Regions from separate parts of the Paenibacillus diazotrophicus genome, predicted to be linked through region 4. Evidence: riboswitches for the same ligand, from Rfam matches in the RefSeq annotation. Region 4 holds a riboswitch; each other region holds the start of a gene.
The links. A riboswitch is a leader RNA that binds a small molecule or an ion and turns the genes downstream of it on or off. The one in region 4 is predicted to bind cyclic di-AMP.
Positions count from the first base shown of each region.

Region 1: it holds a riboswitch for cyclic di-AMP, as region 4 does, so the genes downstream of both, ACAN54_RS18535 (hypothetical protein) here and ACAN54_RS29360 (NfeD family membrane protein) in region 4, are expected to answer to the same signal.
Region 2: it holds a riboswitch for cyclic di-AMP, as region 4 does, so the genes downstream of both, ACAN54_RS29475 (C40 family peptidase) here and ACAN54_RS29360 (NfeD family membrane protein) in region 4, are expected to answer to the same signal.
Region 3: it holds a riboswitch for cyclic di-AMP, as region 4 does, so the genes downstream of both, ACAN54_RS02580 (APC family permease) here and ACAN54_RS29360 (NfeD family membrane protein) in region 4, are expected to answer to the same signal.

Region 1 covers NZ_JBGJZN010000004.1:368,346-372,724, forward strand. The annotation lists gene ACAN54_RS18520 (ABC transporter permease) at 1-1,044, shown strand, start outside; gene ACAN54_RS18525 (hypothetical protein) at 1,079-1,276, shown strand; gene ACAN54_RS18530 (hypothetical protein) at 1,355-1,570, shown strand; gene ACAN54_RS18535 (hypothetical protein) at 1,649-2,092, opposite strand; cyclic di-AMP (ydaO/yuaA leader) riboswitch at 2,262-2,431, opposite strand; gene ACAN54_RS18540 (glutaredoxin family protein) at 2,738-2,977, opposite strand; gene ytxJ (bacillithiol system redox-active protein YtxJ) at 2,974-3,300, opposite strand; gene ACAN54_RS18550 (SDR family NAD(P)-dependent oxidoreductase) at 3,527-4,249, shown strand; gene ACAN54_RS18555 (ThuA domain-containing protein) at 4,284-4,379, shown strand, end outside.
Region 2 covers NZ_JBGJZN010000016.1:15,291-19,669, forward strand. The annotation lists gene ACAN54_RS29455 (hypothetical protein) at 1-182, shown strand, start outside; gene ACAN54_RS29460 (4a-hydroxytetrahydrobiopterin dehydratase) at 415-702, shown strand; gene ACAN54_RS29465 (c-type cytochrome) at 832-1,188, opposite strand; gene ACAN54_RS29470 (GNAT family N-acetyltransferase) at 1,284-1,769, opposite strand; gene ACAN54_RS29475 (C40 family peptidase) at 1,998-2,489, opposite strand; cyclic di-AMP (ydaO/yuaA leader) riboswitch at 2,495-2,637, opposite strand; gene ACAN54_RS29480 (C40 family peptidase) at 3,027-3,455, opposite strand; cyclic di-AMP (ydaO/yuaA leader) riboswitch at 3,513-3,651, opposite strand; gene ACAN54_RS29485 (hypothetical protein) at 3,873-4,379, opposite strand, start outside.
Region 3 covers NZ_JBGJZN010000001.1:579,406-583,784, forward strand. The annotation lists gene ACAN54_RS02565 (ATP-binding protein) at 1-772, shown strand, start outside; gene ACAN54_RS02570 (DsbA family protein) at 849-1,604, shown strand; gene ACAN54_RS02575 (disulfide oxidoreductase) at 1,604-2,035, shown strand; cyclic di-AMP (ydaO/yuaA leader) riboswitch at 2,263-2,421, shown strand; gene ACAN54_RS02580 (APC family permease) at 2,548-4,365, shown strand.
Region 4 covers NZ_JBGJZN010000015.1:48,232-52,610, reverse strand. The annotation lists partial or broken gene ACAN54_RS29365 (S-layer homology domain-containing protein) at 1-864, shown strand, start outside; cyclic di-AMP (ydaO/yuaA leader) riboswitch at 1,328-1,517, shown strand; gene ACAN54_RS29360 (NfeD family membrane protein) at 1,694-2,221, shown strand; gene ACAN54_RS29355 (flotillin family protein) at 2,244-3,665, shown strand; gene ACAN54_RS29350 (GH36-type glycosyl hydrolase domain-containing protein) at 3,863-4,379, shown strand, end outside.

The sequences.
Region 1 (4,379 bases), on a different contig from region 4:
ACCGTGGCTTTCACGGCCTTTACCTCGGCGGATGATGCTGCCCTGAAGAAGGGACTTGATGACAATACCATCGAAGGCTACCTTACCTTTGATGCCAAAGGCGGGGAAGGCGTGCCTCCAGTCACCTATCACAGCAAGGACGGGGAACTGGATGGAGATGTGCAGACTTACCTTCAGAGTGCACTGCAGCAGATCAATACACAGCTGATCGCCGGTGATAAGCTGACTCAGGAACAGGTAGCGGCGATGTTCGCGCCGGTGTCCATCGGCACCCAGCAGCTTAGTACGGATGGAACAGACGGTGGGGCGGCAGCAGATAAATCGAAGCCAGCTATCAATTATGTTATCGTCTATGTGCTGCTGATCCTCTTCTTTATGTCGATTACCATGACTGGAAATATGATTTCGGCAGAAGTAACCTCAGAGAAAAGCTCCCGCATCATGGAAATTCTGATTACCAGCGCTTCGCCGCTCACGCAAATGTTCGGCAAGGTGATCGGGATCTTCCTGGTCGGCCTGATGCAGATTGCCATTATCTCGGCAAGTATTGCCATCAATCTGATGCTTCCGCATAACGCCAGCATATTGACTGATTTTGACCTGGATCTTGGACAATTGAATTATGGCATCCTGGTATACGGTTTTATCCTGTATATTCTTGGATTCTTCCTGTATGCACTGATGTATGCTGCTGTAGGCTCCATTGTGAGCCGCACGGAGGATCTGGGCCAGGCCGTTATGCCGGTAATGATGTGTACCTTTTTGGCCTTCTACATTCCGTTGTTTAGCATCTCAGCTCCTAATACTATGCTTATCAAAGTGGCGAGCTTTGTGCCCATCACCTCACCGCTCAGCATGCTGCTGCGCATCGGTATAGGGGAAGTAGCGTTCTGGGAGATTGCCGTATCACTCATCATCTTGCTCGTGACCACCTTCGGACTGGGCTGGCTCGCCGCCAAGATCTACCGCACAGGCGTTCTGATGTACGGCAAACGCCCAAGCATCAAGGAGATCAGAAAAGCGATGAAGGCTTACAAGATTTGAGTGGAACCCACTAACTGTGTGAGGAGAGTTCAGGATGGACAAAAAGAAACAATCATTCGCGTTATTGATGTTTGCAGGTATGCTGCTCAATTCCGGAAGTTTGCTGATTTCTTCCGACGGATCGAATCTGCGCGATTTTGTACAGGGAGTAATGGCGGGAGCTGGGATAGCTATAATGCTGCTGTCCATCTGGACGTTTGCTAAGAACAAGGGCTTTAAAGACGCGAAATAAGCCAGACATCCGTTATCCGTTCATCTGGCGAAATCATGCTGTATAGTGTACCTTAGTAAGTAAGGAGTGGTAATGTTGATGAAAAAAAGACAAACGCCCTTACTGGTTGCGGCTTCGATTCTGCTGATTATCATCAGTAGTCTAATTCATTCAGAAGGCTCAACCTGGCTGGGTGCGCTGCAGACGTTATTGCTTGGTTTAGGATTATTAGGATGCTGCATGGCATTCCTGAGATTTGCCAAGGGCGGCAATGGTGCAAAAGACAAAAGAAGCAAAAAGGGCAAAAAAGAATAAGAACGAATCAGAAGCCGCGGCAGGTTGCCGCGGCTTTTTTGAATGATATCTATTCACTATGCTGCATGCTATTCGATCTTATCCGGCAGATAAATTTGATGTGGGCAGTGTAGCTTCATGTGCCGCCAGCAGTTCACGCATTTGCCGGAGCTGCGCCTTAAGCTCAGGCAGGCTCTTCATGAGGATCTCGCTGATCTCCGTCAAGGGGAGCCGCATGCCATACCGTAGCGCATGCACAACCTGATCCTCCCAGGGCAGGCAAGCTGCAAGGCAGGCTTTGCGGTCTTGTGCAATCCGGGAGCAATGCCGAATGCATGCGCGGTAGGCCAGAATGGAGAAGCTCTGCGGGCAGCAGCCTTTTCGCAGATAAGGCACATACAGCTCCGTGAAGCTCTTCACGGCAGCCGTCTCCGCTTCAGAACCCTGTCCCAGCAGCAGACTGCAGAGCGTAAGGATATTTTCGCTGTACTTTTCAACATATTCCGCAAATTCGGATGCGGAAGCCGCCGTGCGCGATTCCATTCCAGTTTCCTCCTCGGATTAGATACACCAGTTCGCCCAGCTTCCAGCCGCTCCCCCGGCGAAGCCCCGTTCCCCAAATATGTTGCGCAAAAAAGCCGCAGCAGAGGAGGACCTCTGCTGCGGCTTCCGTACAGGTTCAAATAAACCTGGCGCAAAAGCGTGGCGGATCAAGTTCTCTCTCTATACGCTTACGGGGTTAGCTGTCGGATTCGGGCGGTGAGAGTCGCCCTGCCTTGTGAGGCCGCATCTCTGCAGTCTCCTTTGGATTCACCCCATGTAGGCTTTTGGCCTGGTGGTTCCCCCGTTTCCCGTATGACGGGAATTCAGCGTTGATTGGTTTCCATGAATAAGTTCAAAACGAATCATACTCTTTCAGGAATATCTTTGTAAAAAGGAAAAAGGGAGTGGTTCCGTCAATTTCACATTGAAATCGGAAAGTTCAAAGGAAATAAACAGGTAAAACCATATATCTTGCCACTTATCGGCTCATTATCTCATTCGCACGCCAGTTTTTATATTTGGGGGATAATAAGGATTGGAATCGCTGATATGAATGCGTATTCATTCATGCACCAGACAAAAAGATATCCGGGAGACTACTCCTCCCGGATATCTTGCTGCTCTAATTAGCCCAATGAATCTGATCTATTTGGCTGCTGCAATAAGCTTGTTCAGCTCGGGCAGATTGAATCCTTTGACGACATGTGCTCCAGATACAGTAACAGGAACGCCCATGAAGCCCAGCTTCTCAACCTCTTCCTGATAAACGGTACTGGTCATTACATCCCGTACTTCAAAAGGAATGTCCTGCTCCTTCATCAGCTGCTTCACCTGATTGCAGTCACTGCAGTTGGCTGTAGAATAAATGATCACAGGCTGGCTCATTGGCTCACAGCTTCCTTGAGGGCATCGCGGGTGATTTTCCAGTGGGAGGTGTTCCAGCGGACCTCACCATCTTCCAGCAGGAAGATTTGCGGAGACTCATGCTTGATCCCGAAGTCTTCGGCAATCTGGTTGGAGACCGGGCGGTCTTCAATCACATGAACCACAGCAGCGGTAGTGCCGGAGCTCTGGACATAAGCCTGGAATTCTTCATTCGCCTTGGCGCTGATCGGGCAGGTGGTGCTGTGCTTGAAGAGCAGTTTTTTACCGGGCTGGGCAATGTATTCATGCAATTCATCAAGACTGTGGATTTGTTGTATAGACATTTAGGTCACGCTCCTGGCAGTTTATTTTGCTAACAATTCGGTTGCTAGCAATGATATTCCTGATTGTAACATAGTTCAAAATTAAATCAAAAAGAAGAATCAGCAGGCCCTGAATAGCCCGATAGTCCAACAGAGGACGTTGTAAAATGACAATTGTCATGCTAAGGTGGAAGGGAATTGGCGATTTCTGTATACTGATGTCAAATAAAAGGGAGTGACCCATTCCATGAAAAAGGTCGCTTGTGTTACCGGTGCTGACCGGGGACTCGGGTTTTTCCTTGTGCGCTGGCTGCTGGAGAATCACTATAAGGTGTTTGCAGGGAGGTACATGGAGGAGTCGGAAGCACTGGAAGCACTCGCAGTTAAGTACAAGGGGCAGTTAATTCTGGTTCCGATGGATGTCGGCAGCAGTGACAGTGTAAAGCGTGCAGCACGAACCATTGCAGGATGCACAGGGCATCTGGATATGATTATTAACAATGCTGGAATTATTGATCGTGCGGATGATGCCACCATGCTGGTAGACATGAATGACACCGCGATGGCACGCATTTATAATGTGAATACGCTTGGCGCTCTTAGGGTCAGCAATTCGCTGATGGGGCTCCTGCTGCAGGGCAAGCACAAACTGATTGTGAACATCTCCTCCGAAGCTGGCAGCATTGGCCGTAATCAGCGGATTAATATGTACGGTTATTGTATGTCCAAGGCGGCGCTTAATATGCAGTCTTCTCTGCTGCACAATCATTTGCGGGTCATGGGCGGTCAGGTGATGGTCTTCCATCCAGGCTGGCTCCAGTCCTGTATGAACTGTGACAAGAATAAGGCCGCTCCTGTTACCCCTGAAGAATCTGCCCGCAAAATCATGGGAATTGTGCAGGAGCATAAGGCGCATATGGGCATGGAACCGGCTTTTCTTGATCAGGACGGCAATCCCTGGCCCTGGTAGGAACAACTTGCTAAGAGAAAGGCGTGGATGACAAATGACAGAATGGAAGGCACTTGCACTGGGAAGTTATTCAGCGGTTAAATATCATCCATTCTCCGGCGTTGACCGTGTATTTGAGGAGCTGTTTGCC
Region 2 (4,379 bases), on a different contig from region 4:
AGGAACTGCCGCAAGAATCGAAGATGGAGGTTTGGGAAGCGCTCGCTGAGGATTTATTCTACGCCTTGGGTAATGAACCGGTTATTGAGGTTGGCAGTGGCGTTGTAATTTACGATAAGGAAACACATCGGATAAATATTTTGCTGGGCGAAGAAGATCTGGCTTCAGTCCTTTTGGTCTAAAACAGGTAGCCGCCGATAGCCGGTTTGCCCGTAGCCTGTGCCACGTGGTAAAATTGATAGAGCTAGGTTCTACTTGCCAGGATTTACGAATACAATAAACCGAAAAATAGCCCTCATCCTGGCGCATCCCTTGGACTTATATAAGCTGAGGGATGTTTTGTTTAAGGCACCCTCACACATTGTGAAGGAGATATAAGGATTTTGTTGTTAATCTAGTAAGGGAGGAAGAACATTGCAATTTACGGAAGAAGAGCTGCGGGAGCAGGCGAGCAAGCTGGAAGGATGGAAGCTGGAGCCGAGTACCCTGGTGCGCAAATACATGTTCAACGAATATATGAAGGGCATTGCTTTTGTGGATGAGGTAGCAGCTATCTCGGAAGCATTCGAGCATCATCCGCATATTACAGTTGACTACAAAACTGTCGTCCTGCGTCTGTCTGCTGTGGGTGAAGATGGCCTTACGGCACTTGATATCCGGCAGGCCCATGAATTTAATGAGGCTTTTGAGAAGAATCGTTAACACTCCAACCCTTGCAGGACAGATTAGATTGGAAATTCATATCCCTTATATAAAAAATGCCCTGTACAGGATCCACATGATCCTTGTACGGGCATTTTGTGTTACGGAGGTGATGTAATATGAGGAGAACTACTTCTTCTCCGCAAGCCACATTGCTACATTCGCGATCTCCTCGGGCGCCAGCTTATCCTTGAAAGAAGGCATCTGTCCGCGGCCCTTGGTGACAATGGTAAAAATCTCTCCGGCGTCATGCTTGCCGCCTTCCTGCTGGAGACTAGGGCCGACAGCGCCCTGGAGCTGGTCACCATGGCAGGTGATGCAATTAGCCTTCACTGTAGCCTCGGCGCTCGCCGCATCCATCTGTACTTCGGGCATTGTTGGTTTGTTCTCCTCAGCGACTTCGGCTTTGCCGGGCAAGGTGAACATTAAGATTACCGCAAAGGCACAGGCGGCAAAAAACAAACCGCTCATGATCCATTTCTGCATCTGCATCCGTCCCCTCCATGTAAGCTGCTTCCTACATTATACAAGAAGGTAAAGCGTTATCATAGCATTTGTGACAAAAAAATGAATGATTTGTGCTATTTGTTATAGACCATACAATAAAATGGCTTATCTCCCGTCGGAGTCCGGCGTTCATAAGTATCTGTAATGGTAAATCCGCTTTTTTGATAAGCGCGAATAGCCCTCTGGTTCCAGGTAAGCACCTCCAGATCAATCTCACGCTCCGGATAACGTGATAGGGCTTCCTTGACGATGGCGTTCATGAACAGATGGCCCATACCCTGCCCGCATAGATCAGGCCGCATGCCAATTCCAAGCCGGACAACACCCTCCATCGGGAATAGCTGTGCAAAACCGCAGAGGATACCTTGACTATTCAGCACAGAAACATACTGCTCACTGCGCAGCCGGGGATCACCGAATTCAACATCCAAGGCCTGCATTTGCTCCCAGGACATCCAGCCATAAATGTTGTATGGAGGTTTATATACCCATTCACATATTTCTGCAGCGTGATTCACTTCCATGGGGACAACGTAAAATGTTACAGAAGAACTAATCATCCGCTATCCGCCTCCCTTCAGAATGAAACGTTATATCATAATTATATACAAAACCATTCCATTTCGACGCATAAAAATATATTTTTAGAATTAGCAAAAATCGCGGTTTTTTATGTTTTACAAATAACGAGGAGGGTAAGTAACTTTTATAGAGACAAAAAAACAAGCCCCCTCCAAGATTTCGGCAAAAATCCTGGAAAAGAGCTTGTTCAGTTACAATATTAGACCTTATTGTACATCGTCGTTATCTTGTGAATCAGTAGCAACTGCTTGATAAGCATCTGTGCTCATAATTCGTTTGGCGCCAACGTAGCGGTTGACGTAGTAGCTGTCACTCAGCGAGCTGATGGTTACACCGCGCTTGGAAGAAGCGTGTGCGAACTTGCCTTCACCGACATAAATGCCGACATGGGATATTCCTTTGCCGCTTGTATTAAAGAATACAAGATCGCCTGGTCTAATGTTATCGCGGGATACGGCAGTACCCATTTGATATTGGGAACCAGACTGGTGAGGAAGGTTGATTCCAATCTTATCAAACACATACATGGTAAATCCGGAGCAATCAAACCCGTTAGTCGAAACTCCGCCGGATACGTATTTAGTACCGATGGCTTTGTCGATAACCTGGTCCATCTTGGAGTCTGCGAAAGCGCTTCCCGCTCCGATGGTAAGAATGATGGAAAAACTGAGTAGTGCGGCTGCCAGCTTCTTCTTCAAAAGTAAATACCCCTTCCAAATGCCTACGAGGTTAGCTTAAGGGTTCGGTTGAAGGTCCCCTATGACCCCTCTGTGAATAGGAGGTCAATTCACCCAAAATCGGTTCCCCCGTTTCCTTAATAATTAAGGAACTCGGCACGACTGTTGATTAGGATTAGCTTACGGATCAAACAATGACAAAACCTTTGTAAATCAGGTTTGAATAATTACAAAAATGTTACTATCGACTTACTGCGATAATTGTAACAAAGACAGAAGCAGTTGGCAATCACTAAAAGCATATAAATACATATTTTTTGAGCCTTTTAAGAGAAAAATGCCTAATTTGCGCTTGTTTATTACTCCGTGAGTTAGAGGTATGGAAGATGTATCTGGAATATTTATCAAAAAGGGTGTTTCAAAGCTCTAAAAAGTGTGTAAAAGGGAGAATAAGGAAAAGGAAAAACCCGGAAATGATTACGGCAATAATCAGTTCCGGGCTCGTATAAGTTACATTTAGTTGTTAGAGGTGTGATTTTGAGGGGATAAAAACTTCAATTAGTCGTAGGCAACGGTCTTGTAAGCTGTAGTGCTCATCACTCGTTTAGCGCCAACGTAGCGGTTGGCCCAGTAGGCTTGACTCAGCGAAGAAATATTTACACCGCGCGAACTGGAAGATTGTGCGAATTTGCCTCCACCGACATAAATGCCGACATGGGAAACTCCTGATCCAAAGGTATTGAAGAATACCAGATCGCCTGAACGCAAGTTGTTCCGTGATACGGATGTTCCCAGGCTGAATTGTGCCTTGGACGTGCGTGGTAGGGTAAGTCCGACACTTTTAAAAACATACGAGGTGAAGCCGGAGCAATCGAAACCGTTTGTGCTGGTGCCTCCGAATTTATAGGTGGTTCCAATAGTTTTAGCAATGACGCTGTCCATCTTCGAATCAGCGGAAGCGCTACCAGCTCCGATGGAGAATACCATTACTAGTCCAAGTGCTGCTGCGGTACATTTTTTCTTAAAATTCTGACTTCTCAAAAGATGTACTCCTTCCAAGGCCTGCGAGGTTAGCTTAAGGATTCGGTAGAAGGTTCCCCTATGACCCCTCTAAAGCGAGATCAATTCACCCAAAATATGGTTCCCCCACTTCCCGGTGCAGGGAATTTGGCGTTTTATGCACCAGAAGAGCGACGTGTCGACAATTTGCAAATGCTTGTAAGTTTATTGTGTTTGAATGTGCTGCGTCTTAAAGATTACAAATTTGTTACTAGTAGTACAGGCATCATTGTACCAGAGGATTTACAGTTTTGCAAATACACTTATTTACTTTGTAATCCAAAAAAAGAGTCCCGCTCCCTCAAGGAGCAGTGACTCTTTTATTATGCCGGCAAATTGCAGTATTTATTGTGGAAATGATTTACTGGACCAGAGATGGTATTGTGCGGCGATTCCCCACATTTTGAACAGTGTAGTGGGGAGGGGAGAGAACTGCCTCAGCAGAAGTGCCGGCATCCCGGGACAAAAGATCGACATCCCGCCACAAGCAAGCATCATTACCAATCCCCCTGCTCCCATCACCGCCGATACTCCCACTGAAGGAATGATTACTTTCAGACAGACCAGCAGAGAAGACAGAGTTCCTGTACCACCTGTATAACCGAACTGCATGTACAGCAGCATTTTTCGGATGAAGAATAGATATAATAGCCAAACCAGAATGTAGGGTACCAATTTCAGCAGCAGCTTATAATCCACAATTCCGGTAAGCAGCAGATCGTACATTTTGGGAAGAAGCCAGTAGAGCGGCAGCGCTGTAAGCACCCATTCTGCAAGACTGAACAGCAACACCGGAAGCCCATATAGCCGCATACCCGGAAAAAAGAACATTCCACGCTCGCCTTTACGTTC
Region 3 (4,379 bases), on a different contig from region 4:
ACAGAAAGAGCTTCTAATCGCCAAAAATGCCGCTGAAAGCGCTGCGCGGATGAAAACTGAATTCCTGGCTACGATGAGTCATGAAATCCGTACACCCCTTAACGGCATTATTGGCATTAACCAGCTGCTCGCCGAGGAAATTACAGTTCCTGAGCAACTGGACTTATTAAAACTTCAATATACGAGTAGTCATGCCCTGTTGAATGTGATGAACGATGTTCTGGATATATCCCGCCTGGAAGCAGAAAACATACTGCTGGTAAAAACGGATTTCAATCTTCCTGTATTGATGCGGGAGTGTGTGAACCTTTTCAAGGTTGCTGCCACCCAAAAAGAATTGGCAATGTCACTTCAGCTGGACCCCGCCGTTCCGGAATTGTTCATAGGCGACAGCGCGCGCATCCGGCAGATTTTGGTTAATCTAATCGGCAATGCAGTCAAGTTTACTCATCATGGGGGGATAACAGTATCCGTAGCTCCATACAGCGCTCTGGGTGCGTCTATGGTTCTTGAATTCACGGTGAAGGATACAGGGATTGGGATCACGCCGGATAAGTATAAAATGTTGTTTCAGCCATTCTCCCAGGCAGATGCTTCCCATACCCGCAAATATCCCGGCACAGGTCTCGGGCTGGCGATCTGCAAGAAACTCGTAGAACTTATGGAGGGAAGCATTTGGTCGGAAAATGCCACAGGCGGGGGGAGTGTTTTTAGCTTCAGAATCCCTCTGCAGCGGATGGAACCTATTCCTCAACAGGAGGTTTGCCAATAAGAGAGTTTTAATTATATAATTTTAAAGGAAATACCTTCATCACAACAGTCCCGACGGGACAGAAAGGAACTCTCATTTGAACAAATCAAATAAAAACAATGTCATGCTTCCCCAATTAAGCAAAGCGGAGAAACGCAGGGCACAACAGGAACAGGACAAGCAGAAAACGAGAATCCTGATTATTAGCACAGTGGCCATTGTAGTGATTATTTTCACCGTGCTTATTCTTTTGGCATCGAAGGACTCTTCTTCCAATGCAGGTTCAGGCGAAGCGGTTCAATTCAATTACAGTGAGCTTCCAAGACTGGGCAAAGCGGATGCACCGGTTAAAATCGTCGAATTCGGTGATTTCAAATGCCCGGCGTGTGCCAATTTTGCAGGTGTCATCAAGCCACAGCTGGCCCAGGAATATGTGAATCAGAATAAAGCAGCTATTTACTTCGTAAATATGGCCTTTATCGGTCCGGATTCTGAAACGGCCTCTCTGGCAGCCCTCTCGGTATACCATCAGAATAGTGATGCTTTCTGGAAGTATTACGATGCAATTTATGCGAATCAAGGGGATGAAAATGCTGAATGGGCTACACAGGATTTTCTGGTGAATCTGGCAGAGAAGGAAAAGCTGCCCATTGATTTAGATCTGTTGCGCAAGGATATCAAGGAACGGACCTATGAAAGTGAACTGCAAAAGGATATTACTCTTGCCAAGGATACCGGAGTCACCTCCACACCTACTGTATTTATTAATGGATACAAAGTAGAGGAGCCATTCAATATGGAAGCCATAGATGCACAGATGAAGTCTGCTTCCGAAGCAGTGAGCGCCGAGTGATGAAGTTCTCTACGTTCTGCAGGCGCCACTGTCTCTATCTGGCCTGGTTCGTGTCCGTTATTGCGGTAGCGGGAAGCTTGTATCTTAGCGAGGTCCTAAAGTACGAGCCATGTAAGCTGTGCTGGTTCCAGCGTATATTTATGTACCCGCAGCTCATCCTGCTGGGCATTGCCACATACCGGAATGACAAAAAGATAATTCCTTATGTGCTTCCTTTAAGTCTAATTGGGGGTAGCATAAGTGTTTATCATTATGCCGAGCAGAAGATTCCTGCACTCAGCAAGGTGCTCCCATGTACGATTGGCGTACCCTGTAATAAAGATTATCTTAATTTTTTCGGGTTCATTACGATCCCTTTGCTTGCCCTGATCGCATTTGCTCTAATCACGATTTTGCTCTGGACCGGGCGTAAAGAGGACACCGTAGACTAGACAGAGCCACAGCAGAATATAGAGGGCAATCATTCCTGAAATTTCTGACACAAATATAGATAAAAATCATGAAAAAACCCGGTATGAAGGGATATTCGCAGAGAATGAAAGATCGCTATATCCCTCATCTTTGTTTTGCGTAAATTGGATGTTTTTTCATTCTTTTTTCATTTTTTTCACCGCTTTACGGAAGAGGCATTGTAGACTATCATTAGACCTTGTGAGAAGTTGAATATGCGCTGAATTTTCTGTAAGGAAAAACGGGGGAACCAACATTGGCCAAGCGCCAAAGGGGTGAATCGGGAACGGTCCGCAAGGGCTATAACCGTAGGGCTACCACAGCCCGAATCCGCCAGCTAACCTCGTAAGCAACGGTGGGATAATGACGATGCGTAAGCATGCGGATCATTTCCGTATGCTTATTTTTGTGCCTGCATTTATGAAATCCACCAATGAAAACAGCGCACGGTATTACCGTTTCAACGTAAGCAAAGAGAGGAACTGTTACTACAATGGTAAGCAAGGTAAAACGACTATTGATCGGGCGTCCGATGAAGTCGAACGAACTCGATCATGAAAAGTTATCCAAGGTGAAAGCACTGGCTGTCCTGTCTTCTGATGCGCTCTCGTCTGTAGCCTACGGAACGGAACAAATCCTGATTGTGCTGGTAGCCGCAGGCTTCACAGCTATCTGGTACTCATTGCCAATTGCATTAGCCGTATTGGGCTTGCTGGCTATTTTGATTTTATCCTATCGCCAGACTATTTTTGCTTATCCGCAAGGCGGAGGCGCGTATATCGTTGCCAAGAGCAACCTCGGGGTTCCTACTGGACTCTTAGCAGGCGGATCGCTTCTGGTCGACTATATTTTGACCGTTGCGGTTAGTGCGTCGGCAGGGACGGATGCGATCACATCCGCTTTTCCTAATCTTCATAATCATAGTGTTCTAATCGCCGTAACCGTTATTCTGCTCTTGACCCTTGTCAACCTACGAGGCGTTACGGAATCTGCATCGTTCATTGCTATTCCTGTGTATCTGTTCGTAGTATCGATCTTCGTGTTGATCATTGCGGGAATATTCAAATATGCAACCGGCGGAGCCCATGCCAATGTTCCAGAAATCGGGGCTGCTGTATCGAATGTCAGTTTGTTTTTACTGCTTAAAGCCTTCAGCTCCGGCTGTTCGGCCCTTACAGGAGTAGAGGCGGTATCGAACGCAATTCCAAACTTCAAGGCACCTGCTGAGAGAAATGCGGCCAAAACCTTGATGATGATGGGAATTATCCTTGGAAGTATGTTTACAGGAATCACGCTGCTCGCCTACTGGTACGGAATTACACCGGATACCAAAGCTACAGTTGTATCCCAAATTGCTGAATCTACTTTTGGACGCGGTGGTTTGTACTTCTTCATTCAAGGGATTACTGCTGTAATTCTCTTCCTTGCAGCCAATACGGCTTACTCAGCTTTCCCGCTGCTGGCGTTTATGTTTGCCAAAGATAAATATCTGCCCCATGCCTTTATGGTCCGAGGCGACCGTTTGGGCTTCTCTAACGGCATTATCTTCTTGGGTGTATTATCAGCCCTGCTTGTCGCTGCTTTTCATGGAAATACAGAAAGTCTGATTCCTTTGTATGCAGTGGGTGTATTCATTCCTTTTACCCTGTCCCAGCTTGGTATGATGGTGCACTGGTATAAATCCAAACCTAAAGGCTGGCAAAATAAATTTGCTGTGAATACGGTGGGGATGCTTACTACCCTGACCATTACTCTGATCTTTATCATCACGAAGTTCTCGAGTGTATGGATGGCCTTTATCTTCCTGCCGGTTGTAATGTTCGTGTTCCACCGGATTCACCGCCATTATCTCAATACAGCAGATCAGCTGCGTATTTGTCCGGAAACGGATAAACCTTGTATCAAAGGAAGCACCGTAGTTGTTCCTGTCGCAGGTGTAACCCGTGCAGTTCTGCATTCCATCAGCTATGCCAAGTCCTTAACGGATAATGTGGTAGCCGTGTATGTTGGATTTGATGAAGAAGAAATTAACAAAATGGAACAGAAGTGGGAGGAATGGAATCCGGGAGTGCGCTTAATTGTACTACGTTCCCGGTATCGCAGCATTCTTCGTCCGCTTGTCAAGTTCATTGATACAGTGGAGTGGAAGACCGCTTCTACCGACCATATCACGGTACTCATTCCGCAGTTTATTACGAAGCATTGGTGGCAGGCGATCCTGCATAACCAGACCAGCTTGTTCATCCGCTCTTATCTGATGAATCAAAAAGATATCATCGTAGCGACAGTGCCTTATCATTTGCATAAATAAATAGATGTATTACA
Region 4 (4,379 bases):
ACCGGCAATATGTATACGTATAGAGCCAACAATTTACAGGTAGGCGCGAACCTGATTCAGATTAGCGTAACGGCCCCAGACGGGACTGGCAATACGTATATGGTAACTGTGAATCGGGAGGATGTATCCTGGCAGCCATCACCGGGTGGTACGCCGGCGGACAGTATAACGCCAACAGTGACACCACCTGGATCTACGAAACCAGCAGTTGATGTATTTAATAGCAGCATTGTTAATGTAATAAACTTAGTTAATGCTTTCGAGTCCAAGGTAGAGGAAGCTAAGAAATCTAATGTTAAGGTTGAATTTGCTGATACGAAAGGACACTGGGCCGAAAAAACTATCGATACTTTCGTGAAGCTACATGTGATTGAAGGTTACAAGGATGGTACGTTCAAGCCGGATGGTGAGATCACACGCGCTGAATTTGCAGTGATTCTGAGTCGGGTATTCGATATCAAAGGCGGCAGCAATACTGGTGTTGTTTTTAAGGACGTCGGTAACCACTGGGCTAAAGGCGCCATCGAGAAGCTCGCAGAGGCAGGAGTTATCAGCGGCTACGAGGATGTTACGTTCAAGCCAAATAAAACAATCACCCGCGAGGAAATGGTTGTCCTTTTGTCCCGCGTCATAAACCTTGGCAACCTAACAAAGGACACCACCAAAGGCAATTTCGATGACCTGAAGGGCTCCTATGCAGCAAACGAGATCAAAGCTGAAGCACAAGCTGGTATCATAAGCGGCAAAGCGGATGGGAAATTTTATACTAAGAGCAATGCCACACGCGCAGAAGCAATGCAGATCATCCTGAATGCGTTGAAGCTCAACCCACAATTAAAGACGCTGTTGGATTCACTTAACTAATGCCGGTTCTCCGGGAAAAAGAGACAAGTGTAATTTGGGGCTGTTAACGGAAGGCAGTTTTATTCATTCTTAAAACCACAAAAAGTGAGCAGAGCAGCGATTCTCCAGTTATTGAAGGATCGCTGCTCTGCATTTTTGATCATGGGTGGCTTGCTTTAGCGGAGAGGACGGACAGATTGCGGAAAAGCGGCAGCTATCAGCTTTGTTTCCGGATTTCGACCCGGCTGTCAACACCGTAAGCGCCTAAGGTGTATAGTGCGTGTGCCTTGGCTTCGGTCATTGGGAGAGCTTGCGAGAAATGGAGCAAAAAGGAGCAAATCATCGGCCGCTTAAGAGCGAAACCAAAGAATGCGCATTCATACGTGAAGGGGCGGCATTTTTGGTTTCTTTTGTCATCCGCCATGTTTTACAATAAATGGCCACAGGCGTAAGATTCAAATCAACAACCGAATGTAATATAACTGTTCTCAAATGGCTGAATTCCGGCAACGGGAACGGGGGAACCAATGGTGAATACGGCTTTTGCTCAGATAGCAGCCGCTCACCCTGGGGTGAATCCTTGCTGCATACTGAATAACACAGTACCAGCAGGGTAGGGCAATCTCGCTGCCCGAATCCGTCAGCTAACCCCGTAAGCCTCGAAGAGAGAGGATGAGCGCCATGATCGATTAACCGACCACGGAGAGCCCTGCCGCTTCTGTGGTCTTTTTGTTGCGCATACAGAGAGGAAAGGCGGTCTGTATAAGGAACTTAAAATCTTATAACAACGGGAATTAGAGCGATTGAGCGTTATTTTAAATGCTTTAAAGGGGGTGTTATTATCGTTACTGTGTTTATCGTGTGCTTCTGGGTTGGACTATTGCTCCTCCTCAGCGGAGGATTTCATGGGCATGGCTTGGCGGGTCATCTTCATGCGGGAGGCGCCGATGCTGGCGGTCCAGGCTTTGTGCCCATACTCCCTCTGATGGTGTTCGTCACGGTCTGGGGCGGGACTGGTTATGTGCTTACCCGGTTTACAGGAATGAATCTACTTGCAGTGGTACTGATCTGCACCGTGGTTGCCTTGCTGCTCGGCAGTTTGATGTATGCGGTGCTGGCCCGGGTGATGACCCGGTATGACAGCAGCATGAATGAAATGGATTATGAGCAGGTTGGGCAACTCGGGTACATCAGCATACCTGCGGTGGATGAAGCCGTTGGAGAAATGAAATATGTACTGCACGGGACGATGCGCTCTATTGGAGTGCGGGCAGAAACCGGCCAGCAGCTTGCCAAGGGCGACAGGGTGATTATTTTGAAGGTGGATAAGGGAATGGCGACAGTAACTCTCTTCGAGAGTGAAATCGAACAATTATAATTAATGGGGAGTGTCGGACATAATGGTTATTCTTTATTTAATCTCGGGAATCGTTGTTGTAATTCTGCTGGCTTTGTTCAGTATCGTGAACGCTTATAAAAAGGTTCCGCCCAATCAGGCAATGATTGTGTACGGCCTTGGCGGAAAAAGAGTAGTTCAGGGCGGCGGGACGTTCGTTATCCCCGGTTTCCAGAACAATAAGACCATCTCAATGATGCTGATGAGCTTCGATGTTATCCCGGCGCAGGCGATGTTCTCCAAGCAAGGCATCAAGCTTAACCTGGAGGCGGTAGCCCAGATAAAGATTAAGAGCGATCCTACGGCTATTCTGACTGCCAGTGAGCAGTTTATCGACCGGCCGGAGGAAGACCGCGAGACGATTATTCTACATTCGGTGGAAGGTCATTTGCGCGGCTTGATCGGACAATTAACGGTGGAATCTATTCTAAAAACTCCTGACGAGATCAACAGCAAAATGCGGGAGACCTGTTCGGAAGACCTCGACAAGATGGGGCTTGAGGTAGTCAGCTTCACCATTAAGAAGATTACTGATGACAAAGGATATATTGACAATATGGGGGTTCCGGAGATTGAGCGCATCCGCCGCGATGCCAGCATCGCCAAAGCCGAAGCGGAACGCGACATTCAGATCAAGCAAGCCGAGGCGGAGAAAGAATCCTCCATTGCCAAAGCCAATGCACATCAGGCTACCATTGAAGCAGGAACTGCCGCACGCGCCAAGGAATCCCAGTTCGAGAAGGAATTGAACATTAAGCAGGCAGACTTTAAGCTGGAGACAGAAGTGAAGAAAGCGCAGGCGGATCTTGCGTACGAATTGCAGCAGAACAAGATCAAACAGTCGCTGGTTACCGAGCAGGTCAAGATCACGCAGATGGAAGCAGAGGCTAACCGGACCGTCCGGGAAATCGAAGTTGAGTTGAGACAGAAAGAACTGGAGGCGACGGTGATCAAGCCTGCTGAGGCCGAGAACCAGGCTACGATCATGAGAGCGGAAGCCGCCAAGCAGCGGCAGATTCTTGAGGCGGAAGCAGAGGCAGCCACCATGACCAAGCGGGGGCTGGCGACCGCGGAAGCAGAACTGGCAAAGGGGAGAGCCAACGCGGAAATTGTTCAACTGGCTGGAGCGGCAGAAGCGGGGGCGCTGGAGAAGAAAGCTGAAGCGTACAAACAGTTCACGCAAGCCGCGCTTACAGTGGAATTCTTAAAGGTTCTGCCAGAGTTGGCTGAAAAGATCGCTTCTCCGCTGGCCAAGGTGGATAAGATTACAGTGATTTCCCAGGATGGAACATCATCCGGCGTGAACAAAATTACCGGTGATATCGCCAAAATCATGGCCCAGGTTCCTGAATTAACTCAGACCCTTACCGGTATGAACGTGACAGAGGCTCTCAGTGGGCTGCTCGGCCGGAACAAAGAGCAGTAATTTCACGGCTTTGTATTTCTATACTACAAGCGTTCCTACTCATAATACTGCTGGGGTGTCCCACTTACGGGACATCCCTTATTTTACTGCTGCCGAAAACGTTACCATTGGACAATGTACTATCTCATCTATGACCGTTATACTAAAACTACTATGTGATTAGATTGAATAGGTACTTAATATAGGGAGGCTAAATAATGATTAGAGCTACAGAAGACAATGAATATGTTGAATTGACGAGCCCCACTCAGCTCCCCAAAGCTTCAGGGTTTCTATGGAACGAGAAGATGATGATTCACGTCAATTGCCGCGGGTATGCGGTCGCGCAGTTTATGCAGCCTGAGCCTGCCAAGTATTCCTATGCGCCGAATCTGGAAGCGAAGACCTTTATGCAGCCGGAGCAGCCTTACTATGCCCATCATCCCGGCCGGTTTCTCTATGTGAAGGATGAAGAGACGGGTGAGATTTTCTCGGCGCCATATGAGCCTGTTCGCGTTCTGCCGGATCAGTATACTTTTGCGGTTGGAAAACACCATATTGTCTGGAAGCTTGAACATCTTGGCATTGCTGTAGAAATGACGCTTAGTCTTCCCAAAGACGAGGCCATGGAGCTATGGCGTGTAAAGGTGAAGAATCTCTCGGACCGGAAACGGAAGCTGAGTATCTATCCATATTTTACGGTGGGCTATATGTCTTGGATGAATCAGTCGGCGG